Regions from separate parts of the Butyrivibrio sp. WCE2006 genome, predicted to be linked through region 1. Evidence: riboswitches for the same ligand, from Rfam matches in the RefSeq annotation. Region 1 holds a riboswitch; the other holds the start of a gene.
What was found. A riboswitch is a leader RNA that binds a small molecule or an ion and turns the genes downstream of it on or off. The one in region 1 is predicted to bind cyclic di-GMP.

Region 1 (21,363 bases):
GGATGAGTATTCCTACGAGGTATCATCTTATTCTAGCGAAACATCAGACTGGAATAAATATATTAATTCCGGACTTATATCATTTACGATTCCGGATGGAAAATATCTTAAAATCGTTTATAGATATACGTTTAATGGGGATCAGGGGACCCAGATAGAACTGTCAAATAGCGCTAAGCTAATAGGAATAGGCAATGATGGAAGCAGCTCTGAGGATAAAACCGAGTTCGCTGTTCAGAGAGTAGGAGCAGCAGCTAACACGAAAGGAATAGAAGTCTATAAGGTTGATAAGGATAATAATGGTTTAAAGCTGCCCGGAGCAAAGTTTAAGCTCTACATATGGACAAACAATCAAACAGGATGGAAGGAAATATCTGAACTTGACGGCACAAAAATTAATCTGGTAACAGGTGATGACGGCAAAATATCACTTAGTCCGTTGGTATTCAACACAGCTTATAAGCTTGAGGAAACAGAAGCACCTAAAGGATATTTAAAGAGCGATGAGCCTCTGGTGTTTTATGTGGGAGCAGCGGATAAGAACAAATATCCTATGAATTTGCCGGATAATTTTGCTGATCTGTTTGGAGTTGCTTATTCATCCGGACAGAAAGTGAACTTTGCGAATGTAAGTGAACATACCCGGATTAAGATTTCAAAATATTGGAAAAATACTGACAACGCAACGATCCCGAGTACAGTGACCTTTAATTTGAAGAGAATGTATCTAAAAGGAAATGACAGCAAAGGGGCGGCAACTTCATTCAAATCAGTCAATGTTGATAGCAGAGATCATAACAATTACATAATAGGATATACAGGTTTTCCTTTTGTAAGGACCGGTTCAGTACTTACATTTACCATTAAAGGTTTTAAGGATGAATGGAACACAACTATGCCATCTGTAAAAATCAATGGTAAAGAAGTGGATAAAAAAGAACTGGCAGCACTATTTGATAAAAGCGGAGGACAGGAAGTCAGGTATTCGATACCTGTGACTCAGAATCTGAATATTGTCATTAATTCTCTTGGATATGAGGAGATAGACTATACGAATCCGATTATAGAGACCCCGGAACCACAAAGAGGAGGGAAATCAGACTATGTTGAGGATGAGACTTTTTCAAAAGAAGTAAGGCTTTATGCTGAAAGCGGTTGGACAACAACACTTAATGATCTTGAGAAATATAGAAGTGAAGACGGAAAAAAATACGAGTATCTTTATTATATTTCAGAGGTTAATACAGTCTATTATTCTGTAGTTGAGGATGAATCCAGGATGGGACCAATTAATTCCGGCGAACTTTGGATAACAAATGACCGAAATGACGTTCCGGCATATAGACTTCCTGATACGGGAGGAATAGGAACAGACGGATTAATTTTTGGAGGACTGATATTTATGGTGGCGGCTGTATTCCTTAAAATGATGTATAGTAGGAAAAACAAAAAAGAAGTGAATAGCTGTAAATGATGCAATCTATTTATTTAATAGTGCGTTCAAGTATATGAAACATGATTGAGTAAAGGTATTGGAAACAGCCTGGTCTGAGTCAGATAAAATGCTTGTTTCCGGGTGAGATAAAATACGAGTCGGAATGATATGATTGCATGTCTTTCCAGCTCGTGTTTTTAAGGAGAAAACCAGAAATTATATGACTTGAATAAAAATTTTAAATCATGATAATACACTTGATTTTTATAATCAAATGATTTATCATAAAACAGCGCTGTGATGTAAAATAAGTTTTAATTATGATTTACATAATGGATATTGTAGTAGTTATTGTAATAAAATAGTTTTTATTCAAAGGCAAAGCTGCCGCAAGGTAGTGACGCAAAGCTACAGGGTCTGCCGATATGGCAGACAGCCAGTTGCCGACACTTGATAAGGTGAGAGTGCTTCTTATCCGGGGTGTTGAATTATTGTTACTAATGCCTTGTTTGAATAATCTTCAAACAGGGCTTTTTACTTAATTTTACGAAAAAAAATTAGAGCAATAATTAATGATTCCATTTTGCCGAACTAATGCTATAATATTTTATGCTTAATTATTAAAAAAATATAAATTATTTCTGATATTTGTATAAAATTATCTTTGATAGTTGAAATTAATACGATACGAATCGATTTTTCCAGGATATAGTTCATAAAAATGTGGACATATATATGCGTTAATCAAGGAGATATATGGCACAAAAAGAATTACGAAGGCTTAACAGAAAAGAGCTGCTGCAGATGCTCGTAGAGTTTTCAGAGGAAGCTGAAAGTATAAGAGAGCATGAAAAGGAGATGCAGGAGCAATTCGATAGAGAAAGAGAACAGCTTTTGGATCAGATGGCAAATGAGAGAGCAGAACTTCTTTCAAAGTTTGATGATGAAAAAGCTGAAATGAGAAGTAAGTTCGCAGAGCAGAAAAATGAATTGCTCGAACAGTTTGCAAGAGAGAAGGCTGCATATATACAGCAGGCTGCAAATGAGAGAGCAGCACTAATGGAAGGCTTCAATCAGGAAAAGGCTGAGATGCGCAAAAAATTCAATGAGCAGAAAGCAAAGTCGGAAGCACTTTTCCAAAAAGATATGATTGGACTTAGAGCAAGACACGACAGAGAGTTTAAAGGATTTCAGGCAAGACTGGAGAGAGAAAAAGCAGCTCTCCGGGAGGAAACCGATAAAAAGCTCAGGCAGATAGAATCCGCAGGAACACTTGCGGAAGCTGTACTTTCAATAAATGGATTTTTTGAGGCAGCACAGAAGGCTGCAATACAGTTCCAGGAGACGCTGAACAGTACAGAAGTTTTACAACAGGATGAGAGTAGTGCAGAACAGAAGTCATCCAAAAAGAAGGAAGCTCCTGAACTAACAAGAATCAAGAAACTAGCCGGAATCGGTCGCAAGAGCAGAGTTAAGGCCGGCATTGAGGATTCTGTCGGTAATGAAAACAGGGAGATACCAGAAGTTATTTGGGGAGAGGAAGCAGAAGCTGAAGATATAGAATTAAACGGAAGTGAGATCACAGATTCTGCAGAGACAAAAGTCAAAAGAAAAAGAACTACAAGAAAAAAAGTAGTCGAAGAAACATCTGAAAATAATATCTAATCTAATTTGTTTACATAAATGGAATTTGTAAATACTTAGTCAGACATAATTCATAAAAATTCCAATTTGTCAAGTGCGAATTTTGCATTAGCTTATGCATATTCAGTATACATTTAATGATAACAATTATTTATAATGTTGAAGTATCTTGCGCATAAAATACTTATGCGCATAAGGCAAGAAAAATAAAGGCATTATGAGCAAAGAAGTAGAAAATTTACCAAAAGAAAAAAATCAGACTGTACAATCTGACAGACCATCGTTAGATGAACTGAGAGCAGAACTAAAGCGGGAATACAGAAAAAGTGATTACAAGAGAACGCTTAGAAACACAATCATCGTAATCATAGTTGTGGCAGCTTTTTCAGTACTTGTATCCAGCTTTTTCATAACTGTACTCAGAGTAACAGGTGATAGTATGACGCCGACTCTTGAGACAGGGCAGATTGTTATTGCCAATAACTATGCAGAACTGAAGACCGGAGAGCTGATAGCGTTTTATTACAATAACAAGGTTCTTGTAAAAAGGGTTATAGGATCACCGGGAGACTGGATCAACATTGATGACAATGGAAGAGTCTCGGTTAACGGTGTCGAACTCGATGAGCCATATGTATCAGATTTTAGCCAGTATGCAGAATCAGTTGGTGAAGGAGATAAAATCACATTCCCATATCAGGTTCCTGATAAAAGGTACTTTGTTCTGGGAGATCATAGATCGGTATCAATAGACAGCAGATCTATGACAGTTGGTTGCGTCTCTGCAGAACAGCTGATAGGCGGAGTGTTCTTCAGACTTTATCCATTTAAGGATTTTGGCGGTATCGAGAGTAAGGCGAGTACCGGTACTGAGAACATGGAAGAGCCGGAATTGCAGTAATTGAGGTAATACAGGGGAAATCAAGGGAAGAAGAAATGAGGAAATTAGACAACAGTCGAGTAGAAGGGTTTTTAAGAAAACATGCTTTCTTGAAAAGGTGGGGTGCATTAATGCTGGTGGTTGCATTCCTTGTCACGACAGCTACGATGTATTCACTTAATAAAGTGGCATCAGCGGTATCTGAGGAAACAGCCGAGGATGTGGGAATGGTTCTTAATCAGAATAATTCCGGGGAGGATTCTGATGTAGCTTATTCCACGGAAGAAATATCAGCGGAAAGCGCAGCAGATACTTCTGAAAGTGGCGATGAAGAAAATGCAACTTCAAGTGAGGATGCATCAGCAAATACATCAGATTCATCAGAAACTGCTTCTGCGGATTCAGACGCTTCCGGAGAAGATACAACTGATAATTCTGACAATGCGACTTCTGATGAAAATTCATCTGACAATTCAGTTACAGAAGATAACGCAGCATCCACGGAAACAACTGATGACAATTCATCTTCAACAGAAGAAGGCTCAGATGCAAGTTCTGAGGCATCTTCTGATAATCAAATAGGTGAGAACACTGATTCATCAGAAATTGATTCAACTAAAGAGGGGACTTCTACAGAAAATCCAACAACAGATAATTCTTCAACAGAGAATTCTTTAGCAGGACAGGCACCAGCTGAGGGTGAGAATGCAGCTGATAAGGCTTTGACTTCAGAAGAAGATGAGCTGAAGACAGAAGATCAAGAAGGCAAAGAAGCTGAAGGAAGCAAAGCTAAGGAAGGTACACTTGCTTCAGGGGACGAAGTAGAACTTACTGAGGATGTGGTTCTTACAGTTTCTTATGTTGATGAAGAAAATAATTCAATCGCAGATGAAAAAGAGATAAGCCTTTCTGAGAGTCTTGATTTTACTACAGAGGCTCCAAAGCAGGACGGCTATGAATTTATGAAAGCTGCAATTGATGGAACAGAGATCACCAAAATCACAGCAAAGCAGGATGCTAATGGATTCAGATATTATGAAGTTGCATTGGCAGATGCTGAGAATGCTGAAGAAGCTACTGTGGTTATTAAAGAAAACAAGACAGTAGTTCTTACTTATATTAAAGAAGTAATTATTGACGGTGGAATAAAGCTAACAGCAAGATATCTTGATAAAGATGGCGTTGAAATAAAGGAAGCTTCTGAACTGGCAATAACTTCTGAAACAGAATTAAAGCAGGATGAAACAACAAATATAGATGGATTCTTTTATGTAGACGCTACTTACAATGATCAGAAAGTTGTAAGGATCACTCCTGTTTTCGATGAAAAACAGGAGAATACTGAGACAGCAGAAACAGATGAAAATGTGGAAGCTGAAAATGAAGAGACAGAAAATAGTGAAGCAGTAGAAGCTACTGATAATAAAGTAGTTATTAAGGAATTCATAATTACTAATGCTGCAAATGAGCAGATAGTAGTAACAGAAGATGCAGACATTGTTTTCAATTATATAAAGTTAACATCAGAGAAGAACTTTGAGTATTCTGATGAAAAAGTAATAGTTAAGGCCGAGACAACATCTGAAGGTGCTTTTCCAGAGGGAATTGAACTCAAAGTAACAGAGGTTAATTCCAGTACCGAAAATTATAGTTATGATGCTTACATGAATGCTCTTAATGAAAACGCAGAGAGCATTGCAAAAGATGCCGGTCTTGAAGAGGCTTGTCAGTACAATGAGGCTAACACATTATTATATGACATTGCTTTCATGTATGAAGGTATAGAGATACAGCCGCTTCAGGGTTCTGTAAACGTAAGCATAGAGTTTAAGAACAATCAGCTTTCAAATGACCTTCAGGCTGTAGAAGATGAGAATATTGCAGTGGTTCATCTTCCTATTAAAGAAGAGGTAAAAGAAGCTTCTGATATCAATAGTACTGAAGAAGCAACGCAGATTAAAGCAGAGGATGTTGAAGTTAAGACACTGATAGAAACTACTGCTGATGTTGACAATGGTGAAAATGCTAATGAAACTGTAGAGTTCAAAGAAGATAGCTTTTCAGTTTTTGCTGTTATTTCTTATCAGAAACATGAACCTGGTACAGATACATTTGAAACGATTCTTGGAGATGCCATTAATTTCGGTATTGTTGCAAATAGAATTAAGATCAAGGAATCTGAGACAAACTTTGCAGTAAACATAGCCGATGCCAGTGATCAGTCAGGTAATGATCTTACAAATCCTGTTGAGCAGACCTTTATGGCAGCATCAGTAAACGGTTCATTCCAGCTAAAGGGTGAGGATGCTTACTTTATCGTCCCTAAGGAGTATGCAAGTAGAATCACGCATGTCAACGAAGTTGGTGGAGATCACGTAAAGTTTGATACTGCTTATACTAGTGAAGAAATTACCAAATTAGTAGATGATATGAGAAAGTATACCAGGGATGCTTCGAATGATCTTGCTTCAAGAAAAGATAATGCGACGGTTGTTGTAGGAAATGATGGTAAATATTATTTAGATATTCGTGCTAATAAACCAGGTACATATTATGTGACATTTAATAGCGAAGACATGAAGCAAATAGCTCAGGATGATTGGCTAAATGTCTACAAGAGAGATGATCAGACAGTAGTTTTCAATGTTACAACAGCAGATAATATTTCTTTACATAAGTTTAGAGTAAATGATGTTCCAACCGGTGAGGCTGAGATGCTAAAGCAGGCTAATAATGCCTCTAAAACGATTATTTGGAACTTTATCAACGCCACGAATGTTAAAACTTGTGGATCTGTTGTAGGCGTACTTCTTTCAGGTCATTCAAATGCTCATTTTGAGAATGCGGCAACATCAGCAGGCTGGGTAATGTTCCCTGATGTTGAGATTACCAGCGGTGAGTGGCATAACACCTATGATCATATCAGGCAGATAAGTGGAATGGCACAGTTCCAGGCATATAAGACCATAGATGGTAAGGATGCTTCAGTATCAGGTTTTAAGTTCAATCTATACAAATGGAATGGTAATAATTGGAGCGTTGTTGAAACTGTAGAGAATGATCACGCATCACCACATAATGTTTTCTTTAATTCTGTGACATTCGGTGGAGACAGTGAAAAGACAGATCCTCATTACCAATATGTTTCTGCAAAAAATGTAGGAGAAAGTCAGGACTTTCTATTTGCAATTGGTGAGATAAATGGTAGTACTGATGAGAATGGTAAAGCTTATTATCCTGATGAAAACATATATTATGCGAAGGTTACCGTAACTCTTCAGAAGATGAATGAGATTAGTGGGAAAGGTATCTATTATAGAGTAAGCACCCCTGAATATTATACTGATTCTTCTCTGACTAAAAATACAAAGATAAACGGTAACATTCCTACATTTAACAATAAGACCATAAATGGATCGGTTGGAATCTTATTGAGAAAGTATCTCAATGGTGCAGATCCTGGTAATCTTAAGTTTGGATTTACTATAAGAGCTCTCACAAGTAATGGAACAAACTTTAAGGTGCTGAATAATAATGTTTACAATGATGGCTCCAGAATCTCATATGCTTTTAAATTCGATTCTGATTCGAAGATTATTTATAATGATTCTATTTATTTGGTTATCACTGAGAATGATATTCCGGATGGTGGATCAGGTATAAACATTAAGAAGGACAGTAGTTACATAATTGCAAGGGTTAACAACCCCGGTAAGGATAATCAAAGTGTTGATTATTACAAACTGGATGCCAATAATTCAGATGATTTAAATCGTATTAAATCTCTCGAAGAGTCAGTAGGAAAGGAGGGGCTTAATAAAGATAATATTCCTTTTTTGGCAGGTCATGTCATGGCTAAGACAAAAAGATCTGCTAACAAGATTGCTAACGAAGATGAGGTAGCATTTTACAATACCGGAACCGGAAGGCTTCGTATCCATAAGATGGTAATAAATGACTGGGATGCAGATTTTGTAAGAGATGGTAAAGAGTTTTCAATGCTAAACCATTGTACTTTCAGGATAACCAACAATGCAACCAAGAACTACATTGTCTTTAGAAGTTTTGTTGGGGATCCCCAAAAACCTAAAATGGATGGGGCTGTAGAATATGATGGCAAAACGCACAAGCCCACAGGTAACTACTACCCAGTTTCGTATAACCGTAGTGCACAGTGGACTATAGATAATCTTCCATCAGGTACATATACAGTTGAAGAGGTTGGTGATGATATTACTTTCGCATATGAACCATCATCCAATTCAATAACCTACCTGTATGATTCAAATCTCTCACGTGTTACTAAGTATGATGTAACTGTTGATGGAGAAGGTGCAAGTTCAATTGGAACAGGTGGGGATAATTACAGAGTTGTGTATTCCATTGATCTTCCTAACCATTATGATCATGGACCTACTGATGTTAAGGTTGGAGATAATACAGTAAATAATAAAGAAGGCTCTAGTAAATCTCACACTCAGACAGTTCAGGTATGCAACTATTACAGCCTTCCTGTTGGCCCTATAAAGATTGCTAAAAACTTTACAGGTGGTAAGTGGAATAAAAATATGGAATTCCAGTTTAGGATAGATCCTGTTTCATATACTGCTTGGGATTCTGCAGGAAATGGAGTTAGCATTCCTACCGGACAGCCAATGCCGATCGGTGGAAATACTATTGCATTAACCGGAAAAGATGCAAAGAAGAATAAGGATGGTTCTTATTCAGCAATAGGAATGTTTACATCAATACCCTATAGGTTTGAAGGCATCTATTACTACAAGATTACAGAAGTTGATACCGGACTTGGTGGAGTAATATATGATACTTCAGAGTATTATGTAGAAATAAAGGTCACCAAAAAACATACTGAGTTTAATAAAACCTATAATGGCGAAAATATGGCTAATCAGGGAAACTACAGCAATACTGGTCAGACAACTGTGAGGGAAGATTTCTTCTACCTCGGAGCAGATATAAGATATGCAACTGACAAGAAATTCGATAATGTTGTTGCTCAGTGTGAATTGTATCTGGGTAAGGATCCAAAAACAGATACTCCTCTGATGAATGAGTTCCAGGTTAACTACACATATGGTAAGGCGGATGGTTCATCTGTAGTATTTAATAACTCACTTGCCGGCAAACTGGTAGTTTCTAAGAAATGGTTTGACATGGATGGCAAAGATGATATGTCAGGTCATTCACCTCTGACACTTTACATATGGCAGAGGAAAGTTGGTGAGAAAGATTGGCATTCATATAATGCGGTTTCATCAGTTACATTATCTGATGAAAATAAGTGGACTTATACAGTTGATAATCTTCTTATTGAGGATGCTGATGGTAATAGGTATGAGTACTGTATCAAGGAACCGGATGAATTCCTGACAGAATATGCTGTCACATACAGTGTTACTTCTTCGAAAGGTAATGAGAAATTCTTTGCTAATGATTCAGGGAAAATAACTGTTGACGGAGTAAACTACAAAGATCCCGGATACATACTGAACGTAGATGCAAAAGGAAACTATGGCACAGTTGAGATATTAAATACGAAAATTGTGACCAATGTGCTTCCGGAATCCGGTGGAGAAGGAACCATACCTTATATGGCAACCGGTGCAGCAATGATTACCTTAGCGGTTATTGCAATGCTTTACAGTAGAAAAAAGCGAGAAAAATAATGTAATGGTTTAAGATGTCTTCGACATTTTAACAAAAGTGCTCATTTGCACTTGATAAATCAGGTGAGTAATCACCAAACAAATAAACATTTTATCTAAAACAGACAAGATTCAACAGGAAAAGGAGAGAGGTAAATGAAAGGATTTAAGAAACTATTAACCGGAATTCTTGCTGCAACCATGATCATGGGTGCAAGCTTAAATGTGGCAGCTGAGGAAACAACTCAGACTCAGCCTGCAGCAACAGAAAATGTAGTATCAACTAAAACTGTTTCTGCAAATGCAGGAGATTACCAGATTAAACTGCAGCAGACAAATAAAAATCAGACATATACTGTTTATAAGTTGTTTGATGCAACAACAAACAGTGCTCGAAAGGTAGCGACTGATGACAGTACCACGACAGATGTTACTACCGAAGGTATAACATATACATTGCCAAGTGGAAAAACTCTTGAAGGAAACGCATGGTTTACTGATACAAATGGCTATGTAAGACTGAAGGATGGCATTAGTGAAAGCAGTCTTTCTACAAATGAGTTCCGTGAATGGGCAAAAACATTTGGTACAGAGGTAGTTCATGAAACCGCTGATAATGATGGACAGGAAATAGTTTTTACCGGGCTTACTGAAGGATATTACTTCATTTCAACAACTACAGGAACACTTGCAACAGTTACCAGTGTGGCTCCTAATGCACTTGTAAAAGATAAGAACTCTGTTCCAACAGTAACTAAGGTAGAAGATCAGCCTACAAATGATTTTGGAGATGTAGTAACTTATACAGTTAATATTACTCTTCAGCCAGGCTCAAAAAATGTTGTATTTCATGACAGACTTACAAAGGGATTAACACTTGCGAATGCTCCGGAGTCAATAAAAATAGGTACTGATGATTTATCTGCTAGTAACTATGAGTTGACTAAGTGGACAAACGTTGAGGAAGATGGTCAGGATGATATAAGTATTAAATTTATCCAGGATTATCTTGATACAATTTCTGAAGCAACAGTAGTAACTCTGACATATAAGGCAACAGTAAATGCTCAGGCTGTGATCAATGAACACAACGATGCATGGATCAACTACAGTGAGAATAATGAAGTAACATCTGAGCATGTGACTGTGTATGAGTCAACATTTAAATTCAAGGTAGTTAAGGTTGACGAACATGATCAGCCCTTAGCTGGTGCAAAATTTGTCCTTTCAAAGAATAGTGAGCTTGGTGATATAACAGAGAATAACATAACTGATAAGAAGGCAGATCTTCTTGCTTTTGATGCTGATGGTAATTACACACCTGGCGGAGATAGCTATATTCAGACAGGGAATAATAATGCTGAATTTATGTTTAATGGATTAGATGCTGATCCTGACGCAGCAATTGAGTACTATCTCTACGAGGTTACTGCTCCTAATGGATATAACAAGCTTACAGCACCTATTAAAGTAGTTATCACTCCGGTTCTTAAGGGTACAAAAGTAGAAAGTTACGTATTGACATATACAGTTAACAATGTAGCGACATCAATAGATGGTGTAATTGGTCAGGTTCCTTCATTTAATGTAGTTAATAATCAAGGTACAGTTCTTCCTTCAACAGGTGGTATCGGTACAACAATTTTCTATATTATTGGTGGACTTCTTATCGTAGCAGCTGTTGTATTCTTTGTAGTACGCAGAAAGAACGATTAAGAGTAATTCTATTTTATAATAGAGGGATTTATAGATTAAATAAAATATTGAATCTTGTTTCTGTAGACAAAATATAGAAACATACTGCAGTTTCGGATTGGGTTTATTGCTCATTCCGGAACTGCGGAAATTTAAACAGTGCACTTAGCGAATTTTTCACGAGCTTAGCCTGACTAGGATTCAATATTAGTAATGTAAGTTATTTGCGAAGATGGATTGATAGACATGGCGAAAAGAAAAGAATTTGCAAAGCAATTGCCAAATCTCATATTTGCAGGAATTTTTATAGTTGGATTAGGAATTTTTTTATATCCCTCAGTAAGTAATTATATTAATTCTAAGCATCAAAGTAGTGCGGTTTCAGATTATACTGAAGCAATATCTAATTTAACAGAAGAAGATTACGAGCAGTACTGGAATAAAGCAGTAGAATATAACGAAAAACTTTTATCCAGAGGACTGAATTTTACGCTATCAGACGAAGAACTGGAAGAGTATCATTCAATTCTTGATCCCACCGGTACAGGGGTAATGGGACATATAGAAATAGAGAAAATCGGCGTTGATTTGCCGATATATCATGACGTTACTGAATCTGTTTTACAAGTAGGAATTGGACATATACCCGGATCATCACTTCCAACCGGAACGATTGGAACACATACACTTTTATCCGGACACAGAGGATTGCCATCCTCAAAGCTTTTTTCAGAGCTTGATCAAATGATAGAAGGAGATACATTCCTTCTTCATATAATGGATCAGACCTTTGCCTATCAGGTTGATAATATTTCAATAGTGCTTCCTGAGGAAACACAGAGTCTGACATTTTATCCTGACAAAGAATATGTCACGCTTGTGACGTGTACACCTTATGGTGTTAACACCCACAGAATGCTCGTAAGGGGCAGGCGTGTTGATTATAATGAAGAAACCAGACTGATAGTACCGGCGGATGCTGCTAAGATTAATAATCTTGTGGTTGCTCCATTTATAGCCGGACCAATAATACTAGTCTTATTTATATGGTTTGTAATTAGTACATCGGATCGTTTTAGAAAGAAAAAGATAAAAAAAGAGGATTTACTTCGTAATTGAGGTGCTTTATGAAGATTTTTAGCAAGCTGAAAAAACTGATACTTGGTGCGACTGTAATAAGCATGTCTGCATTGTTGGCATTGCCCGGAGCTACGGTTAATGCAGGATCTGATAATAATGGACCTGGTCTTATAGATATGAACAGAGAGACGACATTATCCGTGTATTATTATTTTGATACTGTCGGAGATATTCCGGGATATGGAGAGATGGATGGTGTGAACACCAAGGTATATAAGATAGCATCTATCTCGGAGAATGGAGAATTTACCTTACTTCCACCATACGACTCTTTGGGATTGGAAGTGAGTGATATGCGTTCACTGGCTAATCAGGAGAAGTGGGATACTATAATTACAGAAGCAGGTAAGTGTGTTGCTCAGAATAACATTCAGCCAAGTTATCAGGGAACATCCGGCAATGATGGATTTACCAGATTGGGCAAAGTTGATAAGGGACTTTATTACGGAGTGAGTGATCCTTTGGTAAAGGAAGGAATACAATATAAGTATTTTGATTTTCTTTCTGTAGTTCCAGGTCCAAGTAGTATCGATGAAAATGGTAATAATCTTTGGGATGGAACATGGACGAATGCCCAATACGATGTTATAGCAATTCCAAAGAGAGCAGCGAACAGATTGGAAGAGGATCCTGAAGTGTTTGCAATTCATAAGCAGTGGGTTGATGATGGAGGAGAGGATAGACCTGATTCCATCAAAGTTAAAATATTCTGTGATGGGGCATATGCTGAGACTGTTGAGCTTTCAAATGAAAATAACTGGAAGTATTCATGGAATTACGAAAAAGGTCATACCTTTACGGTGGAAGAGGAAAACGATAATACAGGTTATACTCCTACTATTTCTCAAAATGAGAATACTATCGTAATAGTTAATACAAAGAAGCCTAAGCGCCCGGATCAGCCAAATGAGCCGGAGAAGCCAAACAAACCGAATAAGCCGGGTAAACCTTCCAAGCCGAACGAACCTGTAACTCCGGATACAGTAGATAGCCCGGGAGGCTCAACACCGCCAGATGATGGCGGAAGTGTTCTTGGTGCTATCAGAAAGTTTGTTGGTGAGCTTCCTGAGGTTCTGGGTGCCAGAAGACTTCCTCAGACAGGTCAGTTGTGGTGGCCGATTCCTGTCCTTGCGATTATGGGAATTATTCTTATAGTTCTTGGTTTTAGAAATGAACGTCGTAGAAAGAATGATTAACTAACAGGGAACCGGTAAAGTCATGACTTTTTGTGGGCAAAAGCGGAAATATGATTGGGTAACGATGATGTAGTAGAAGAAAAACGATTGTTTATAAATGAGAAAAGTTTGAAATTGGGGCTTACTTAACTTAATCTATGGGGATAGCATGGGTATATTTACTGATGCTATCTCTATTATAATTCGGAATTAAGGTGGGCTTTTACATGAAGATAATTACAAAAGGACGGATAATGATTCTTCTGGGATTCCTGTGCTTTGGAATTGCAGCAAATATTGTTGTCAATAATGAGAAAGAGGATTTGGCAGCGGGAGTCAGTGCAGCAGGGCTCCTTGAAGGGGTAGAAGAGCAGATTACCAATGCTCCTATTGATCCAAATCCTACAGGTGAAATGAAATCCATTGATATTAATGGACAATCTTTTATCGGGATTATCACGATTCCGGCAATTGATATAAGACTTCCCATTCAGACAGAGTGGGCATCTCAGAATGCCAAGACATCTCCCTGCAGATATAAGGGTTCAGTTTATGAGAATAATCTTATAGTTGCAGGACATAATTATCAAAATCATTTTGGTAATCTTAAGAACCTTGTAGCAGGCGATAACATCATAATTACAGATGTGGATGGTCGTCAGTATTATTATGAAGTCACATATATGGAGGACATAGGTACATATGACGTGGATGCCATGGACGAAGGTGAATGGGACTTTACTGTATTTACCTGCACTATTGGTGGCGCAAGCCGCGTGACTGTCAGATGTGATTTTGTTAAGATGGTTGCTCCCGGATCAGGGGCATCTGTAACAAAGGAAATAGAGAATGCAGTTTCCGAGGATAAGGAATAATAGAAAAAGAGGTCTCCCACACGATGGAAGACCTCTTTTACGTTAATCATCTGTCTGCATATCTTTAAGTTTATTTGCCTGTTTGAAAATATCTGAGAGTATGGATTTAAACTGATCAAATTCTTCAACAGCTCTTTCAGCGGAGCGGGCACCATCGTTTGAGAGTGCTGCAACTTCCTGACTGGTAGCTGAGAGATTTGAAATTCCGTCATTTATCTCTGTCGTAGAAGAGGAAATGGAATCCATACCACGCTCAATATCACTAAAGCGACTTAGCATATCAGCTACATTCTCATTTATACTGTCAAAACTGTTTCCGACAGTCTCTATCATCTCATTTTGTTCTGCAACGGAAGAAACTGTATCATCAATGCTGGACATTGCCTTTTGCACATCTTCTGTAAGTTCGTTGATGATCCTGGTGATTTCTGTAGATGCGTTGTTGGTCTCGCCTGCAAGATCTCGTACATCATTAGCAACAACCGCAAAACCTTTTCCTGCTTCGCCGGCTCTTGCGGCTTCTATACTGGCATTAAGGGCAAGTAGATTGGTCTGCTTGGATATCGACATGATGGCACCGACGATTTTCTGAACTTCCTCAACCTTATTGATAACTGCCTGAGTAGCTTCTACTGTAACCTGACTTGTATTTGAAACATCCTGAGATTTTGATTTCAGGTTTCCAATCACGCGAACACCTTCACGCACTGCATCCTGAGTGTCTTGAGATGCTTTTGACATTTCTTTTGTGTGTTCGTCAGTAGTTAGTGTTTCATCTTGAATCTGCTGAACCTTTTCAGCCTGAATGGTGATGGCTTGAGCAGTGCTTTCCATACTTGTTGCTATATCATGCATTCCGGATTGCTGAGCATTTATTATATTCTGCAGGGAGGTAAGGCTATCCTGAGAGTTGTTAAAGAGATCAGAGATATTATTTGCGATGTCAGCCATCTTATTACCGGTCTCAAGGGCTTTTTCTGCGTTTTTACTTATTTTCGCATTATTCTCATCATTGAATTTTGTGAGAAGGCTTACGACACTTAAACTTGTTATAAATGCAAGTCCGAGAGTTATGAATGCCGGAATAAAAGAAATGTTAAGGGAGCCTGTTTTGACGATTGTTTTAATGCAGGTGATAGCAAAGGAAATGCATATTGCACCGATACCGGCACGGCAGAGTCTTACGTTCAGATAAATGATGCTTGCTATAAGGATAGGTAATCCAAATGCAAAATACACCAGATTATCCTGAGCGATCATCAGTACAAAGTAAAATATTGTGGAGCCTGCCATAATAAGAATGGAGCCCATCTTGACTTCCGGGAATTTGAAATTACCGGCTAGAAGCATCAGCATACCGACTATGGCACTCAAGATGATTGAAGCATTTCCAGCGGTAATACCTCTGTTTGTAATGTCTCCGATTGATAGTAAGACACCGCATCCTATAATTATGCTGCAAACTATAAAACTGACTTTATTCGCAAGTCTGAACTGTTGAGGATTCATATGCTGTCCTTTCTGCATTTTTTTAATGCACAATTAAGCCATCATTATATATCAATAAGATTTTAACATGATAGAGAAGAATAAAATCTGAAAACAGTTTAAAATAATATAAAAAATTGATAAAAATCGAAATTTTACTCAACCTGTAATTTAGATGATATGAAGCGTTTATGGGCAAAAATAAATGTATGAGATAATAAAATAAGGGCAAATCACGTAGCTTTGAACTCAGCAAAGTGCAAACAGTAAGCTAGTGCTGCTGTCATTAAATACCTCGACTTATTTGATGACAGTAGCACTAGGTTTAAGAGGTTGAACATATTAGTGATAAATGTGCTAAAATAAGTAATGTTATGAGGAAGCTATAGTAAGCGTCAAAAGTATATGAAGTTTACTATAAAACATAATTTTTATATAACGAGAGGACGTAATAATGGCACTTGAAAATTTACAACCAACAGAAGTATTTAAATGGTTCGAAGAGATTTGTAAAATACCTCATGGATCAGGGAATCTTAAAAAGATAAGCAACTTTCTTGTAAAATTTGCTAAAGATAGAAATCTCTATGTAAGACAGGATAAGGAACTGAATGTAGTAATCAAAAAGCCGGGGACACCGGGTTATGAAGATCATGAGCCTGTAATTCTCCAGGGACACATGGACATGGTAGCGGTTAAAGAAAAAGGTGCTAAGATCAACATGGAGAAGGACGGACTTGATGTAACCACAGATGGTGAGTTCGTCTGGGCTAATGGTACAAGTCTTGGAGGTGATGATGGAATAGCTGTCGCATATGCATTGGCTCTTCTTGACAGCAAGGATATACCTCATCCGCCGCTTGAAATCATTATTACAACAAATGAAGAAGTTGGAATGGACGGTGCAGTTGCACTTGACTGCTTTGATATTACAGGTAAAAAACTGATAAATCTTGATAATGAAGAAGAGGGCGTAATGATTGTCAGCTGTGCAGGTGGCGCCCGTTTTCATGGATACCTGCCTCTTACCAGAGAAAATAAGAGTGGAATCAAGGTAAAGATACATGTAAAAGGTCTTCAGGGTGGCCATTCAGGTGAGATGATTGTTAAGGGAAGAGGAAATGCCAACGTGATTATGGGCAGACTTCTCCTCGAAATAACAGATGCTCTTGAGGTTGGCCTTATCAGCTTAAACGGCGGAGTTGCTGATAATGCGATAGCTTCAGATTGTGAAGCAGAGCTTCTCCTTATGGGACTTGCTTCTCAGATGCATGGCAAGATCAAAGGACCTGATGTATCATTCTTCTCACTTTTTGGAAAACTCTCATCAATAGCATATAAGGTTGAGGCGGACCTGAAGGCAGAGCTTGGAATTAAGGATCCCGGACTTTCCATTGAAGTTGAGGAAGTTGTTGAAAACAGTCTTCCGCCTGAAAAGACAGATGTTTCAAATATGGAATCAGTCAATCTGGATTCAAGTGTTGACGCATATACTGAAATTCATGAGAAGCGCGAAGTTGTATCCGGAATTATTCCCTGCTCAGAAGTTATAGAGCTTGCCAGATGTATCTGTGCAATGCCTTATGGTGTGCAGGCAATGAGCGCTTCTATTGAAGGTCTTGTGGAGACATCTCTTAACCTTGGAATTCTGAAGATTGTAAGCAATCAGTCAGGCGCTATAGAAGGGGCCAGTGCAGCAAGCCAGAGCGCCGGAACAATGACTGAAGCCTTCCTTCTTGATTATTCTGTACGAAGCTCGATTGCACCTGCCAAAGATGCACTTCTTAGAAAGATGGAAATCATAATTGAAAGCTTTGGAGGAATATTTGAGACAACCGGCGAGTATCCCGGCTGGGCATACCGTGAGGAATCTCCTCTTCGTGAGAAGATGCTTGAAGTTTATAAGAGACTTTATAAAAAGGATATGAGAGTAGAGGCTATTCATGCCGGACTTGAGTGTGGTCTTTTCTCAGAGAAAATCGAAAATCTGGACTGTGTTTCCATAGGCCCTGATATGCAGGATATCCACTCCACAAATGAGAAGCTGAGTGTAGCATCTACCAAGTCTACCTGGGACTACTTGTGTGCATTGCTAAAAGAAATGTAAAAAACTATTTATTCAGCCCGTTCAATCATGAAGATAGGACGGGCTTTTTATCTTCTGGAAAATCTGTTGGATTTTATAAAAATAAAAAGCGCTTTGCTCGCGAGAATTTCACATTTGTTATTTTTATTCTTCTTAGATTCATACTAATAATTCTTTTCCCAGTTTTTTATAACTATATAACATATAAATATCAACGTATTATAGACATTGAATTAATTGATGCATTATTTAACAATTAATAATTGACGATATTTGAACGAAATATCCATTTAGTTGTATCATAAATAAATTTTATATAGTTAAATTAAATAAACTACGATTTTTATTCGATATTTGCCAAGTCTTGAATATTCAATTATTCATGGAAACTTTAACTTTTCAAGTACGAGTTTTGGAAGTTTTCTTTCATTTTCTGTTATTTTTTCTGAAATAAAATATTATATACTCCTCAACATAGGAATTAACAAATGGCAAAAGCCATTGCAGCTAGTAAAGGGGAAATGAGGAAAGCTATGAAAAATAAAACAATCAACAAGTATCTTGTAAAAACTGCAACATTGGGGCTTAGTGCAGCCATGATAATTCAGCCTGTAACAGCACTGGCTGAGGAAGCTGATGCACTTCCAAACAGTGATCAGCAGGTTGCAGAAGGGGAAACAAACAACGAGAAAACAGAAGAAGCTTCACTTAATGAAGAGCCCTTAGCTGCAGTTGAGGAAGCTAAAGCTGCTATAGATGCGGCTGTTAATTCAGATAAAAATATCCAGAAAGTAACTACTCCTGAAAATACTTCAGATAATGGTAACAATGAGACTTTTGATGATCAGTCTCTGACAGATACAAATGAACAGGCAGAGAACGAAGCAGCTACTGAAAATCTGGCACCTGCACAAAGCGAAATGCCTGCTGAAAATCAGGCACCTGCACAAAGCGAAATGCCTGCTGAAAATCAGACCTTCGTACAAAGTGAAGAACATGCAGCAGATCAGGGAAGTGCTGAGAACGGAAATGCTGCAGACACTAAGGTATCCATAGAAAATGATATAAAGTCAGGGGACGTAGCACCTGCACAGATGGAAGTGCCGGAAGTAAATGATTCCGCTGACAATCAGTCGCCACAGAATGATGCTTCTGCTGTAACAAATGACCCAGTAGACACAGAGCTCGGTAAAGCTAAGGAAGCTCTTGAAAATATTGAGAGTGATATAAATGTCCTTGATGAGAAAAATGAAAAAGCAAATAAGGCTATCAGCGCTTATGAAGAGGCAACAAATGAGGATGTCGTAGGGACTGTAGAGGTTGACAAAAATGTTGCGCAGGGCGCCGCAGGAACTGCTAAGAAGGCAAAAGAAAAAACTGATAAAGATGTAACAGATGCGAAGAATGCAGCAGATGCTGTTGAGAAAGAAGCCAAGAAGGAATATGAAACTGAACAGGCTGCAAATGAAGCAAAGAAAGAAGTAAAGAAATTTGTTGAAGAAGCCAATGATGCTGTAGAAGATGCAAAGAATCAGCTTGAAACAGCAGAGGGTGCTCTTAAGACAGCAGAGGCTTTGAAAGACAACGCAAAAGAAAAGGTTGATGCAGCTCAGACTGAATATGACAAGGCAGCAGAAGCTGTCAACGATGCGAAGAACGAACTTAAAGAGATTCTTGAGAAGAATGGACTTAATGATTCTGAAGATGCTGAAAATACCGGGCTTTCCGGAGATGTAAAGGCAACAATTGATGCAGCTGAGAGGGCTTATGAGAAAGCAGAGCAGAAGTTAAAGGATGCCGCGGATGATCTTGAAAAAGCTGAGAAAGCTCAGGAAAAGGCTGAAGCTAATGTAACCAGAAAAGAACAGAAGGTTCAGGATGCAAGTGAGGTGGTTTCCGAGAAAGAAGAGGAAGCCAGGGAAAAAGGAAAGGAAGCAAATAAGGCTCAGAAGAAACTTGAAAAGAGCAGCAAGGAATACGAAAATGCTAAGCAGGCAGTAGAGATTTGCGAAGAGAATGCCAAGAAATTGCAGGAAAAGGTTGATAAGGCTACTGATGAACGTGATAAGGCTCAGGACAAATATGACGCTGCTGTAAAAGATCTTGATGACGCTGCTAAAGATCTTATAAACAAATCAGATAAGTACAATCAGGCAGTTGGTGAGGTTGCTGATGCCGAGAAAACTGTAGATTCAAAGAAGAAAGATCTGGATGCTGCAACTAAAAAATATGGTGAAAAGTCAGATACAGCCAAAGCTGCTAATAAGGCATATGAGGATGCAAAGGCTGATGTAAACAACAAAAAGGCTAATGCGAAAGAAGCTAAAGAGGAACTTGACAAGGCTATCGAAGCTAAGAAAACTGCATCCGGGATTGAAGCTACAGCTGCTGAAAAATTAAAGGGCTTAGAAGACGAACTTTCCCAAAAGCAGTCAGATAAGAAAAAGGCTGATGAAAATCTTAATACGGCAAAGAATGCGCAGGAAGTGGCACAGGGTGTACTTGATGATGCAATTGCAGAGCTCAAGAAGATCACTGGAGATATTGAAAATGCAGAAAAATCTGTTAAAGGTCAGGAAGACATCATAACAGGAGCAAACGAAGAGATTACTAAGCAGAACGAAATCATCTCAGAAACTGATGGAAAAATCGGAGAAGAGAACAAAAATGTAAAAGATGCAGAAACTGCAATTGGTGAAGCAACAACAGCAAAGAAGGAAGCAGAAAAAGTTAAGTCCGACGCAGAGACAGCCAAGGCAGGTTATGACAAGACTGTATCAGATCAGGAGGAGATAGAGAAAAATAAGACTGCAGAAATTGAAGGCCTTGATAAGCAAATCTCAGAAAAAACAGTTGCCAAGAATGCTGCTGAAGAAATCGTAACAAATACTGAAAAGCAGATTACAGAAGAGGAAAAGAAATTAGTTAGTAAAGAAGATCTTAAGAAATTAGAGGATGAATCCTCAACTGCTAAAGATTTGGCTGATGCTGCTAAGAGTGAATGGGATACTAAGGCAGGTGAAGCAAACGAGGCAGAGAATAATGCTGCAGAGAAAGAAAAAATAGCTCAGGAAGCAAACACGAAATTTGAGGAATCTGAGAAAGCTGTAAGTGAAGCAGAAGGAAAAGTTAGTAAAGCAGAAGAGAATCTGGAGTCGGCTAATTCGAAAAAAACCGAAGCCGAGAAAAAATTAGAAGATGCCAGTAAGGAATATAAAGGTGCAAGTGATATTGAGAAACTGATGGATGATATCACAGAGAACGATAGCAAACGAGGGA
Region 2 (11,810 bases), on a different contig from region 1:
CCACCGACTATGTAGGAAGGAGTTTTCTCGCTGATACATCATAAATATTGGACTATTTTTTATAGTTTTTTGTACAGTTAAATCTATGATATAGATATAAAAAGAATGCATTCAAAAAGGTATGACCGAAGCCATACCTTTCCATAATTAAATCCTTATGATTACTATGAATATTTATCAGCTATAACGATTATGCTGACATCTTATCAAGTGAGAAGAAATCCATCTTCTCATTAAGTGTTTCAGCCATATCACGAAGATCATTAGCCGCATTGCTTATAAGCGCAAATGTAGAATTAAGCTCTTCCATTGAAGCATTTGTTTCCTCAGTAGATGCTGCATTCTGCTGAGAAATAGCTGAAAGCTCTGAAATAATATCAGTAAAGCTTGCCTTAAGCTGGTTAAGGAGATGAATCTTTTCAGAAATCATTCTGGTTGAGTTATCAACGTTATTTACATTGGATACAACAACATCCATATCATCCTTTGTAGATGTAAGCTGTGCGTTCTGCTCCTGCATGCTTTCGCCAAGTCTCTGCATAGTCTCAACACTCTTTTTTGATTCTGCTACAAGAGTCTCAACTATCTGACTAATTGAAACAGCAGCCTTCTTTGACTCTGAAGAAAGAATACCGATTTCTGAAGCAACAACTGAGAATCCCTTACCATAATCTCCTGCTCTTGCAGCTTCTATTGTTGCATTAAGAGAAAGAAGATGTGTCTGCTCTGCTATCTGTGTGATTACATTTGACGCCTCGGCAATGTCCATAACTGAATCATTTGTAAGACGAATCTGATCATTGATATCCTTCATGGATGTCATAACATCCTCATTTTTATTCATAAGATCGCTAAGTGTATCAACTGTGCGATTTGCACCTGTTAACATCTCATCTGCTGCAGCTGAGAGACTCTCGATTCTATCTGTAATCTCATCGATACTGTCGCCCATCTCATTTGTATTGTTTACAGAGCTTTCCATGCTCTCAGCCTGTGAAGCTGCTCCGCGGCTGATATCTTCAACAGCGCATGTAACCTGCTCTGCAACACGTGAAGCTGACTCTGCTGAACTTGCAAGAGTCTCACCTGACTTAGTTACATCTTCAGAAAGCTTCTTTGTAGCGCTGATAACATCCTGAAGCTTGTCACGAACCTGCGCTGAACTTGCAGCAATAACACCAAGCTCGTCCTTACGGTTAAATGTACGATCTTCAATATAGAATGAAAGCTCACCATCTTCCAGCTTCTTAAGACCATCTGTGATGTCTTTGATGGAATTTGAAGTTTTTGTGATAAGAATACGTGCAACTATAAGATTAAATACAAAGAATATCAAAAATGTTGCTATTATTGCTAAACCTGCAGCTCTCATGTTACCGTCAACAATTGTTGTATCACGGCCGGCAAAAATCATACCAATAACTGAGCCATCAGCGTTTTTAAGAGGAAGATAATATGCATACCAGTTCTGATTTGCGATTTCAAAATTAGCAGCAAGATACTCATCACCTTTTCTTAATACTTCATCTACTACAACGTCTGATGCCTTAGTGCCTTCCATACGCACCCCTGTTTCAGCATCTTTAAGTGAAGTAATATAACGTGTATCACCAAAGAATACAGTATAGTGCATACCTGTCTTTCTATTAAGTTCATCAAGCTGTCCCTGATACAAATCATGTACAGGTGTCTCACCCTTTAAGAGCTGACCATCTTCTCCCAATGTCCAGTCTCCTGAAATCTGATTGGATAATTCATCTTCCAAAAGGATAGCTGCAGCATGCAAGCCTTCCTGGAAGGAAGTGAAATAAGCCTTCTTAATATGATTAAAGCCAATAAGGCCTATGAAAAATGACATAAGCAGTGCAAGGATAGAGGCTATGAGAATAATACGACGGACCATGTTTCTACTTTTTGTGTTCATAAAATACCTTTCCGATTGTCATTTGCAATCTTGAATAAAAAACGGTGCATTTGCCTTATAGAAACAGTAACGGCATTTCTATAACGCAAGTAGTTATAGCCACATATAATCATGTGACCAGATTTTTGCAGGCAGGATAACTCTCCCGCGATACATTTTTGCTTCAAAAAGAATAATCTCTTAAAAAGCAAAAAAAGCATGGAATCATGTCCCATGCTTCAAATCTTAATATTTAAGATGCAACTGGCTGACATTTTAAAGTCCCTATAGCTTTGCGCCACAGGCTTTCACCTGCTTTGCCCTGAATATTACAAATTGGAATTATAATTGAGAGTATTTGCTTGCGCAACAAAAAATTATATAAGATTTAATTTTTCTACCATATGTCACATTCGGTACCCTAAAACTACTATCTATTTGTTAAAAATGTATAAAACTTATATAAAATTTTTACTATGTTAACTTTAGACAACAAAAATAATCCGGCCCATGCTTCCCTGTCTTTCTGTAATTGCCTTATCTGTGACGTTATCATATACTAACAATATTAGCGTCAATTACTATTCTTACAGAATCAGGGCAGTATTTATAAAAAAATTCTAAATTCACATATTTGCATAGTAATAATAATTTTTAGAGCTATTTATAAATTTTTAAGCCTTCCGATGCAGAATCTACACAATTTGTGACTATGCTTTATACAACACAAGAAGTGTGTGCATTTTTACATTTTGAGGTATTTATCATGAAACCGTATGATAATAAAGATAAAATCATAGATACTATAGAATATAACGGAAAGTACAGAAATGTGAGCGACATCAGAAACAGAATACTCGCTGCCGTTGGTACGATTGTTCTTGTCGCAGTTTTCATTACTCTTCCTATACTTGTACTGTGAGTCTTAATATGAAAAAAACAAATGAAATAAGCTACAACATAACTGAAGATCAGATCCGGTATATCCAGGAGCATACTTTCAATATGCTCTACCAAGACACCATGTACTGGTTGTTTACAGAAAGAATGGCTATGTATTTACCGTTCCTGCAGAAAAAGAAGGAATCACTTATTTCTCTGCAGGAACTACTTACATATTGCAAAAATCACTATATTGAAGTTTATCCTATGCCCTTTAAAAAGGGAAAACTCCGTACAGCTATTGCTTCTTATATTGAGTCCTATAAGATGTACCGCGATGGATTACTCATAAAAAGCAATAAGGTTGCACGTCTTATAGTAGAATACTCCAAATTCTGCCTCGCAAATTTCCCGGCTGTTTAATTGTTATCTTTATCAATGGTAACATTCACTCCGTCCCCGCTAAGGTTAATGTTCTTGTTAACCTTGGCATCATACGTGCCGGCTCTCATGATTTCTGTGAAATCAACACCTGTTGCCTCTGACATGGTATCAAATACCTGCTTCATAACAATCGGCATGTTTCCTGAAATCTGACTTGCACCATTTGAGCCATCCCCTGTTCCATAGATGTTAATCTTATCAATCTGTGAAAGAGGCTTAGCAATCTCAGCAGCCATCTGAGGCATGATTTTGATCATCATCTCAGCCATAGCAGCTCCGTTGTACTTCTTGTATGCTTCCGCTTTTTTCTCCATAGCTTCTGCTTCCGCGATACCTTTTGCTCTGATTGCTTCAGCTTCTGCCTTACCTTTTGCAGCGATACCTGCAGCCTCAGCATCATATTTTGCCTTGATACCTGCAGCTTCCTGCTCTGCAGCGTACTTCTGAGCTTCAGCCTGTGCCTTCTTTGCATCAGCCTCACGCTCCTGCTCGTACTTGGCAGCCTCAGCCTTTTTCTGTCTCTGAACCAGCTCTGCTTCAGCCTTTTTCTCAGCCTGATATTTCTCAGCATCAGCCTTCTTCTCAATTTCAGCGGCAAGTTCCTGCTGTTTTACAATAACTTCCTTCTGTTTAAGTTCTGCTTCACGTTCAGCCTTTGCAATCTGAGCATTAACAGTTGCTGTCTGAATTGACTTCTGCTGTTCCTGAGTCTGAATCTCATAAGCTGCATCAGCTACAGCGCTTGCTGTATCAGCTTCTCTCTTAAGTTCTGCCTGCTTGATGGCAAGTGCATTGTTTTTTTCAGCAATCTCTGTCTGTGCAAGAACTCTTGCATCATTAGCTGCCTTGTCAGCCTCAGCTTTTGCTATAGCCACGTCCCTGTCAGCCTGAGCTTTCGCAATTGCTGCATCCTTCTTGATCTTAGCTGTGTTATCCATACCAAGATCACTGATAAGACCATTTTCATCTGTTACATTCTGGATGTTACAGGAAAGAATCTCGATACCAAGCTTATTCATGTCTCTTGAAGCCTTCTCCATAACCTGATCTGAGAAGCTGTCTCTATCGGTATTGATAGTCTTAAGAGCCAAAGTACCGATAATCTCACGCATATTACCCTGCAGTGAATCCTGAAGATCCATAGTAATCTGCTCAGGAGACTTGTTTAAGAAGTTCTTAGCAGCGAGTTGAATTGCTTCAGGAGTTGTTCCGATCCTTACCTTTGCTACTGCATCAACATTTACATTGATGAAGTCATTGGTAGGAACAGACTGCTCTGTTTTAATGTCTACTGTCATTTGTCCAAGATAGAGTTTATCAACTCTTTCGAGGAATGGAACTTTAACTCCTGCTCTACCAATAAGAATACGTGGAACTCTTCTGATACCGGATATGATAAATGCCTTATCCGGCGGAGCTTTCACATAGCCTGCTGCTATGATAAGAATTGCCAAAATAATAATGGCTGCAATGATGATTGTGACTGTTGTGTTTGTCAACATGGATTTCACCTTCCCTCTTAATAATAATATTGTCTTGTTACAGTTATTATTTTAACAATCTGTACTGAAACAATATATCACAGGTTTGGCGAATTTATGCATTTTATTTTCATCTTTTGGTGACTAATTGCATTATTAAAGGCTGCCACACGAATTACGCATGACAGCCTGAATATTTAAGGGAGGAGCTGTCTGGTTCTAAACCAGACAGCGTTATGAAAAAGATTATTGTTTCTAATTTCATCAAAGGTCTTCGTCCTTCGATATAGTTATCTTATCAGCACTTCCTTAACTCAAATTTAATAGGATGTTAACAGTTTGTGTACTTATTTTGAACAGGGTATGTCACAAACAGCTTAGCCCTAACCACTTTAATTACAGGGTACAACAGAAATGAGATATTGATTTAATCATGCTCTTATAAATCCTTCGTCTGATTCAGGCATAATGTCTGATGTATATCTTTCAACTCTCATGTGAAGATCATATTTTTCACGCAATTCAATTATAGTTTTCATCATCGGTGATTCATGATGAATATCAATCGCCTCCTGGCTGTCCCACGCATCGATCAGTAGCACTGTTTCCGGATCATTCATAGGGAAAAAGTATTCATATCTGACATTTCCCTTTTCAGAACGTATTTTTTGCGCAGTACCACTTTTCTCCATATCCTCTGCAAACTTGCGTGCACTTCCATTAGTTCCTGTGTAATAAATATTTACCGTGATCATATTCTCTCCTTTTACAAAAAAATGCGCTTAAGTGAACGGAAACATGTTTACCTTTAAGAATTCATCTCCTGCTCCAAACCCGGAAGATTGATAGTTGCGTCATTTAAGCTCTTTTTCCATGTCAAAACAGCTACAGGAAGTCCTAATAATTCCGCTATCACAAATGCTATCCACACAAAACTGATATTACCGAATTGACTGATTGTATATGCAAAAATCAAAGGTAATATTGCTTGTCTTATCATTGTAATGAACATGCTTCTGGTTCCGTAGGAAAGTCCCTGAAGACCTGCCGCGAACACAGTTCCGGGTATATACAAAAGATATGCTATCGCAAGAATTCTGATAGCTACTATTCCTATTCCCATCATGTGCTCAGAATTCTTAACCTTATCAGGTCTCTTTTCACCAAGTGCCTTGGATATTACTGCATTTAGTCCTACTGCATTTCCAAGTCCAAGCGATGAAACAATTAGCTGGACAGGGCCTGCAAGAGATAATGCTGTTAACGCATCTTCAGATATTCTTGAAACGAATACTGAATCCACAAGATTATACAGTGAATTTATCAAAAGACTCAGCATGAGTGGGATTCCGGTTGAGATAACAAGTTTGCTGACCTTTTCAGTACCCATGAAATTTTCTTTTACCTGTGCCCTCTTTGCCATTTTAACTCCCTCATATATGTACCGTTTGTGTCGTACTACTTATAGTGCCATTCCTTTTTAGATTTGACTTTTCATTACTCTGACTAAAGAGGGAATTGTTTTTAGAAACATTGAGCTTTACATTTTTTTCATCGCTTCAGAAAAATCAATCTGATACTGCTCGCGTTCTTTTCTGATAGTTTCTAAAAGTTCTTCATCCTGACCTGCATCAAAGGCTCTTTGCCAGACTAGCTGATCCAAAGCCTTCTGGGTCTTTATCACTACCTGAGTATATTCAGGACCGATCATCAGAAGAGAAAGAGCTTCGTCGCTGCTTAAAAAGCCGCTTCCAATAATCCCCAGAGTATCAAATAATGTGTCATTGGCGATGGGACCTATCACTATATCAGCAGGCAGAGTATCCTCAAGACGCCTGTTTTTCATGATTTTTTCAAACCAATCAGCATTCCTTGACAGACGGATTATCTCAAGACCATTTTCATCAAGTTCGTATTCGTTTATAAGTGAATCCTTTACAGCCCATCTTCTGGAAAACTCCAGGTCAGAAGATAAGTAGAAACCTTGCCCAAAGTCCGCATTTTTCCTGCCTCTTGTGATACTGGGATCTTTAATAATCACATCGCTTGTATGATAGAGTTTCATACAGTTCTCCTTTGAACAATTAATCTATTTTCATATTTTCCACAGCATCCTCTGCGGAGCGCATAATAGCATCCACGTCAGCGCCATAGATATCCAGGCCGACAGCCTTTATGAGACGTACATCCTCAATGCCATAATAGCTCTGTGCCAGCGCCTTAACATATTCGAAACCGTAGGCTTTGGGGACAAAATTCCCACCTGCTGTAGTCACATAGAATATTCTGGATGCTTTACACAGACCGATAGGAATGCCCTCTTCCGAATACCTGAATGTGATTCCTACGACATTAACCAGCTCCAGATACTGCTTTAACATGGCAGGGAAAGATAAATCCCAAAATGGAGCAGCTATAACAATGCACTCTGCCTCTGCGAAACGACGGGCAAGATCAAACATAGAATTATTAAAGTCACCCTCTGAAATAAGCTTATCGCGCTTACCAAGATAGTCCTCATTAACAGTAGGAAAAGTAAGACCTTCAAGTCTAACCTCATCATAAGGCTGCTCCAGCTTTTTAAGAAGCTTTTGAGCGAGGATAGCGGTTCTTGATTCTTTTCTTACACAAGCATTAATGTACAATATCGGATTTGCCATATTTTACCTCTAAGCTTGAATCAGTCAACGATCATAGCACAGTTCCATATGAAAAATTGAACCAGAATAGATTATAATGTTTCAATATTATTTTAATGACTATTTATAAGATGAGTGTTGATGTTTTCTTAATTAATTATTAACAATTATTTACCACGCATATTATGTATGGCTGAAAGTCATACTATTTTTATTACTTGATGGAAGCTTTCTTGGATTTTTAATGTAGGAATGTCATAATGTTAGATATAAATGTGAATTGCTTGGAGAGATAATATATGGAACTTAAAAGTCAGGAAATGAGGAAAAAAGCACCGGAAATGGACCCTTTACGCCTGGGAACAGGCTGGTCAAAGGAGGATTTGTCCAAGCCACAGATTTTTATCGAAAGCACTTTTGGTGACAGTCATCCGGGAAGCGGTCATCTTGATAAATTAGTCGAGATGGTGAGAAAAGGCGTAAAGGATGCAGGTGGATTCGGCGCCCGTTATTTCTGCACAGATATGTGCGATGGTGAAAGCCAGGGGACAGATGGCATCAATTATAGTCTTGCCAGCAGGGAGATGATCGCCGGTATGATCGAGATTCAGGCCATGGCAACTCCTTTTGATGCAGGAGTGTTCATTGCAAGCTGTGACAAGGGCGTACCCGGGAATCTTATGGGGATGATGCGAGTTGATATGCCTTCTGTTTTTATCTCCGGAGGAACGATGAATGCAGGCCCTGATATGCTGACTCTTGAACAGCTTGGTATGTATAGCGCAAAGTTTGAAAGAGGAGAAATAGGGAAAGAAGAGTTTGATTTTGCCAAACGTAATGCCTGTCCAAGCTGCGGAGCTTGTTCTTTTGTGGGAACAGCCTCAACTATGCAGATTATGGCAGAGGCTCTGGGATTGTCACTTCCCGGAAGTGCTCTGATGCCAGCCATGTCTGCAGATTTACTGGATTATGCATATGAATCCGGAAAAAGAGCTGCCCTGATAGCTGGAATGGATAACATGAGACCATCAAAAATTGTTACGATGGAAAGCTTTGAAAACGCTATCCTGGTTCATGCTGCAATATCAGGATCCACAAATTGTCTGCTTCATTTACCTGCCATTGCACATGAGCTTGGTATAGAGATAACAGGAGAAACCTTTGACCGATTACACAGAAATGCCCATTACCTTCTGAATGTAAGACCTGCAGGTAAATGGCCTGCAGAGGTTTTCTATTACGCGGGCGGTGTTCCTGCAATAATGGAAGAACTAAGGCCACTTTTACACCTTGATGCCATGACTGTTACAGGTAAGACTCTCGGTGAAAATCTCGATATGTTAAAAAATAACAACTTTTATGAAAAGTGTGCAAAGCTTCTTGCTGCTTTCGGAGAAAGATATGGTGTGAAGATTTCAAAGGAGGATGTAATAAGGCCCTATGACAATGCGATAGGAACGGATGGAAGCATTGCAATCCTTAAAGGGAATCTTGCGCCTGAAGGGGCTGTTATAAAGCATACAGCCTGCCCTAAAGAGATGTTTAAGGCTATATTGACTGCAAGACCTTTCGACTCAGAAGAGGAATGCCTTGATGCAGTGCTTCACCACAGGGTTAATAAGTCAGATGCGGTATTTATCCGATATGAAGGCCCTAAGGGTAGTGGAATGCCTGAAATGTTCTACACATCCGAGGCAATTAGCTCTGATAAAGAGCTTGGTAAAACTATCGCACTTATTACGGATGGAAGATTCTCCGGTGCATCCACCGGTCCGGTGATCGGTCATTGCTCACCGGAGGCTGCAGATGGTGGTCCCATTGCACTTGTGGAAGAAGGAGACCTCATAGAACTGGACGTATTTGAGAGAAAGCTCAATATCATCGGTGTAAAAGGTGAACGCAAAACCGAGAAGGAAATTGAAGACATTCTTATTGAGAGAAAGAAAAACTGGAAACCCAAAGATATGAAATATAAAAAGGGTGTTTTGAAGCTCTTTAGTGAACATGCCGTAAGCCCAATGAAAGGGGCATATATGGAATGAATCACTAAAGCCGACTGCATTGGAAGATGGTGTTTATCTCACACCATCTCCTCCACTTTTTTTCAGTTCATTTCTCTTATGAGATTCACCATCTCTATGGCTCCCTGAGCACATTCAAAGCCCTTATTTCCAGCCTTTGTGCCTGCTCTCTCCACTGCCTGTTCAATGGTATCCGTGGTAAGAACTCCAAACATTACAGGAACTTCCGAATTCAGACTCACCTGCGCAATGCCCTTTGATACCTCAGAGCAAACGAAGTCATAGTGGGAGGTCGCTCCGCGGATTACTGCTCCAAGGCAGATTACAGCATCATATTTCTTGCTGTCAGCCATCTTTTTAGCAATAAGCGGAATCTCAAAAGCCCCGGGAACCCATGCCACCTCAATATCCTCTTCCTTTACATTTTCACGCTTAAGGCCATCAATTGCACCTCCAAGGAGCTTGGATGTGATAAACTCGTTGAACCTTGCCACAACAATGCCGACCTTAACGCCTTCTGATACCAGTTTTCCTTCATAGATTTTCATACAATTACACCTCCAGTAAGTGACCCATGCGGATCTTCTTTGTTTTTAGATAAAAAATGTCATAGCTGTTGGCTTTTATCTCAATCGGAACTCTTTTTGTAATCTCAATTCCATAATCCTCCAGCTGATAAACCTTGTCAGGATTATTCGTAAGCAGCTCCAGAGAATGAATTCCCATATCTCTCAAAATCTGAGCGCCTGTATAATATTCTCTAAGGTCTCCGGGGAAACCAAGGGCTATATTGGCATCAAGGGTATCCATTCCGCCATCCTGAAGCTTATAGGCTTTGAGCTTATTAACAAGGCCGATTCCTCTGCCCTCCTGTCTCATATACAAAAGCACTCCTCTGCCATTTTGGGCAATTGCCTTCATAGCAGCATCAAACTGCTGTCCGCAGTCACATCTAAGGGAGCCAAATACATCTCCTGTAAGGCACTCTGAGTGCACTCTGCAGAGGACATCTTTGCCGTCACTTATATCTCCGAGTACCAGTGCTACGTGATGCTCGCCGTTTAGCTTGTTGATATAGCAGTGCGCCGTGAATTCTCCATATTTTGTTGGCATTTTTGCAATCGCAACACACTCAACAAGTTTGTCGTATACCTTTCTATATTCCACCAGCTGAGGAATAGTAATAAAAGTGATTCCCATGCGCTCAGCAAGCTTTCTAAGGTCATCTCCTCTCATCATTGTGCCGTCATCTGCCATGATTTCACAGCAAAGACCACATTCCTTAAGTCCTGCAAGTTTCATGAGATCTACTGTCGCCTCAGTATGGCCGGGGCGCTCTATAACTCCGCCCTTTTTAGCAACAAGAGGAAACATGTGTCCGGGTCTTCTGAAATGCATAGGATTTACATCATCCTGCACGCAGCTTCTGGCTGTAAGTCCCCTCTCCGCAGCTGATATTCCGGTGGTTGTTCCTACATAATCAATTGAAGTCATGAAGGCTGTCTCATGATTATCAGTGTTATGACTTACCATAGGCGAAAGTGCGAGCTTTACTGATATTTCCTCACTCATTGGCATGCATATAAGCCCCTTTCCCACAGTTGCCATTAGATTAACGTTTTCTGTAGTCGCATATTCTGCTGCACAGATGAAATCTCCCTCATTTTCTCTGCCTTCGTCATCCATCACCAGGATAACATTTCCATTTTGTAAATCTTTTATCGCTTTTTCGATTAGTTCTTTTTCCATATATTCCCTTCCTTAAAGCAAGTAATCAATATCCGTTTGCCATCAGAAATTCTTTGGTCAGACCGCTTTTTTGCGCACCTTCAACAAATTTCTTTACATATTTACCGACTACATCATTTTCAAGATTAACAGTGTCTCCATTTTTTCTATGCCCTAACACCGTTTCCTTTAAGGTATGAGGTATTATTGACACTTTGAAGCTGTTACTTGTCACATCTGCAACGGTAAGGCTTATTCCATCAATAGCAACAGAGCCTTTTTCAACTATTCCGTCAAGAATCTTTTTGTCTGTACTTATTTCAAACCAGACAGCATTTCCATCCTGCCTTATACTCTTTATTTTTCCTGTTCCATCTATATGTCCGCTGACGATATGGCCTCCGAACCTTCCATTTGCAGGCATCGCCCTCTCAAGGTTGACAAAGCTCCCACTAACCAGCGCTCCAAGCCCTGATCTGGAGAAGGTTTCATTCATAACATCCGCTACAAAATAGCCGTTGCCATGATCAACTACCGTCAGACAAACTCCATTGACAGCAATACTGTCTCCCAAATGAATGTCATCAAGTATTTTGTTGCAACCGATAAAAATCTGCTGTTCCTTACTTCCTCTGGTTATTCTCTGAACTTTTCCAAGCTCTTCCACAATACCTGTAAACACTAGTAAATCACCTCGTTTTCTATAACAAGA

Region 2: it holds a riboswitch for cyclic di-GMP, as region 1 does, so the genes downstream of both, T501_RS09155 (methyl-accepting chemotaxis protein) here and T501_RS04655 (coiled-coil domain-containing protein) in region 1, are expected to answer to the same signal.

Annotation. Positions count from the first base shown of each region.
Region 1 covers NZ_JNKH01000004.1:98,063-119,425, forward strand. Annotated here, with positions in the region: gene T501_RS04650 (SpaA isopeptide-forming pilin-related protein) at 1-1,474, shown strand, start outside; cyclic di-GMP riboswitch class I at 1,803-1,883, shown strand; gene T501_RS04655 (coiled-coil domain-containing protein) at 2,192-3,100, shown strand; gene lepB (signal peptidase I) at 3,297-3,980, shown strand; gene T501_RS04665 (MucBP domain-containing protein) at 4,070-9,646, shown strand; gene T501_RS04670 (SpaH/EbpB family LPXTG-anchored major pilin) at 9,782-11,341, shown strand; gene T501_RS04675 (class C sortase) at 11,567-12,439, shown strand; gene T501_RS04680 (Cna B-type domain-containing protein) at 12,448-13,656, shown strand; gene T501_RS20010 (sortase) at 13,863-14,510, shown strand; gene T501_RS04690 (methyl-accepting chemotaxis protein) at 14,553-16,037, opposite strand; gene T501_RS04695 (aminoacyl-histidine dipeptidase) at 16,453-18,105, shown strand; gene T501_RS04700 (hypothetical protein) at 18,618-21,363, shown strand, end outside.
Region 2 covers NZ_JNKH01000011.1:355-12,164, forward strand. Annotated here, with positions in the region: gene T501_RS09155 (methyl-accepting chemotaxis protein) at 191-1,924, opposite strand; cyclic di-GMP riboswitch class I at 2,160-2,235, opposite strand; gene T501_RS21270 (hypothetical protein) at 2,670-2,825, shown strand; gene T501_RS09160 (hypothetical protein) at 2,834-3,208, shown strand; gene T501_RS09165 (flotillin family protein) at 3,205-4,731, opposite strand; gene T501_RS09170 (putative quinol monooxygenase) at 5,142-5,465, opposite strand; gene T501_RS09175 (MATE family efflux transporter) at 5,519-6,133, opposite strand; gene T501_RS09180 (DUF3990 domain-containing protein) at 6,251-6,775, opposite strand; gene T501_RS09185 (NAD(P)H-dependent oxidoreductase) at 6,795-7,370, opposite strand; gene ilvD (dihydroxy-acid dehydratase) at 7,649-9,391, shown strand; gene ribH (6,7-dimethyl-8-ribityllumazine synthase) at 9,454-9,918, opposite strand; gene T501_RS09200 (bifunctional 3,4-dihydroxy-2-butanone-4-phosphate synthase/GTP cyclohydrolase II) at 9,923-11,119, opposite strand; gene ribE (riboflavin synthase) at 11,145-11,780, opposite strand; gene ribD (bifunctional diaminohydroxyphosphoribosylaminopyrimidine deaminase/5-amino-6-(5-phosphoribosylamino)uracil reductase RibD) at 11,780-11,810, opposite strand, start outside.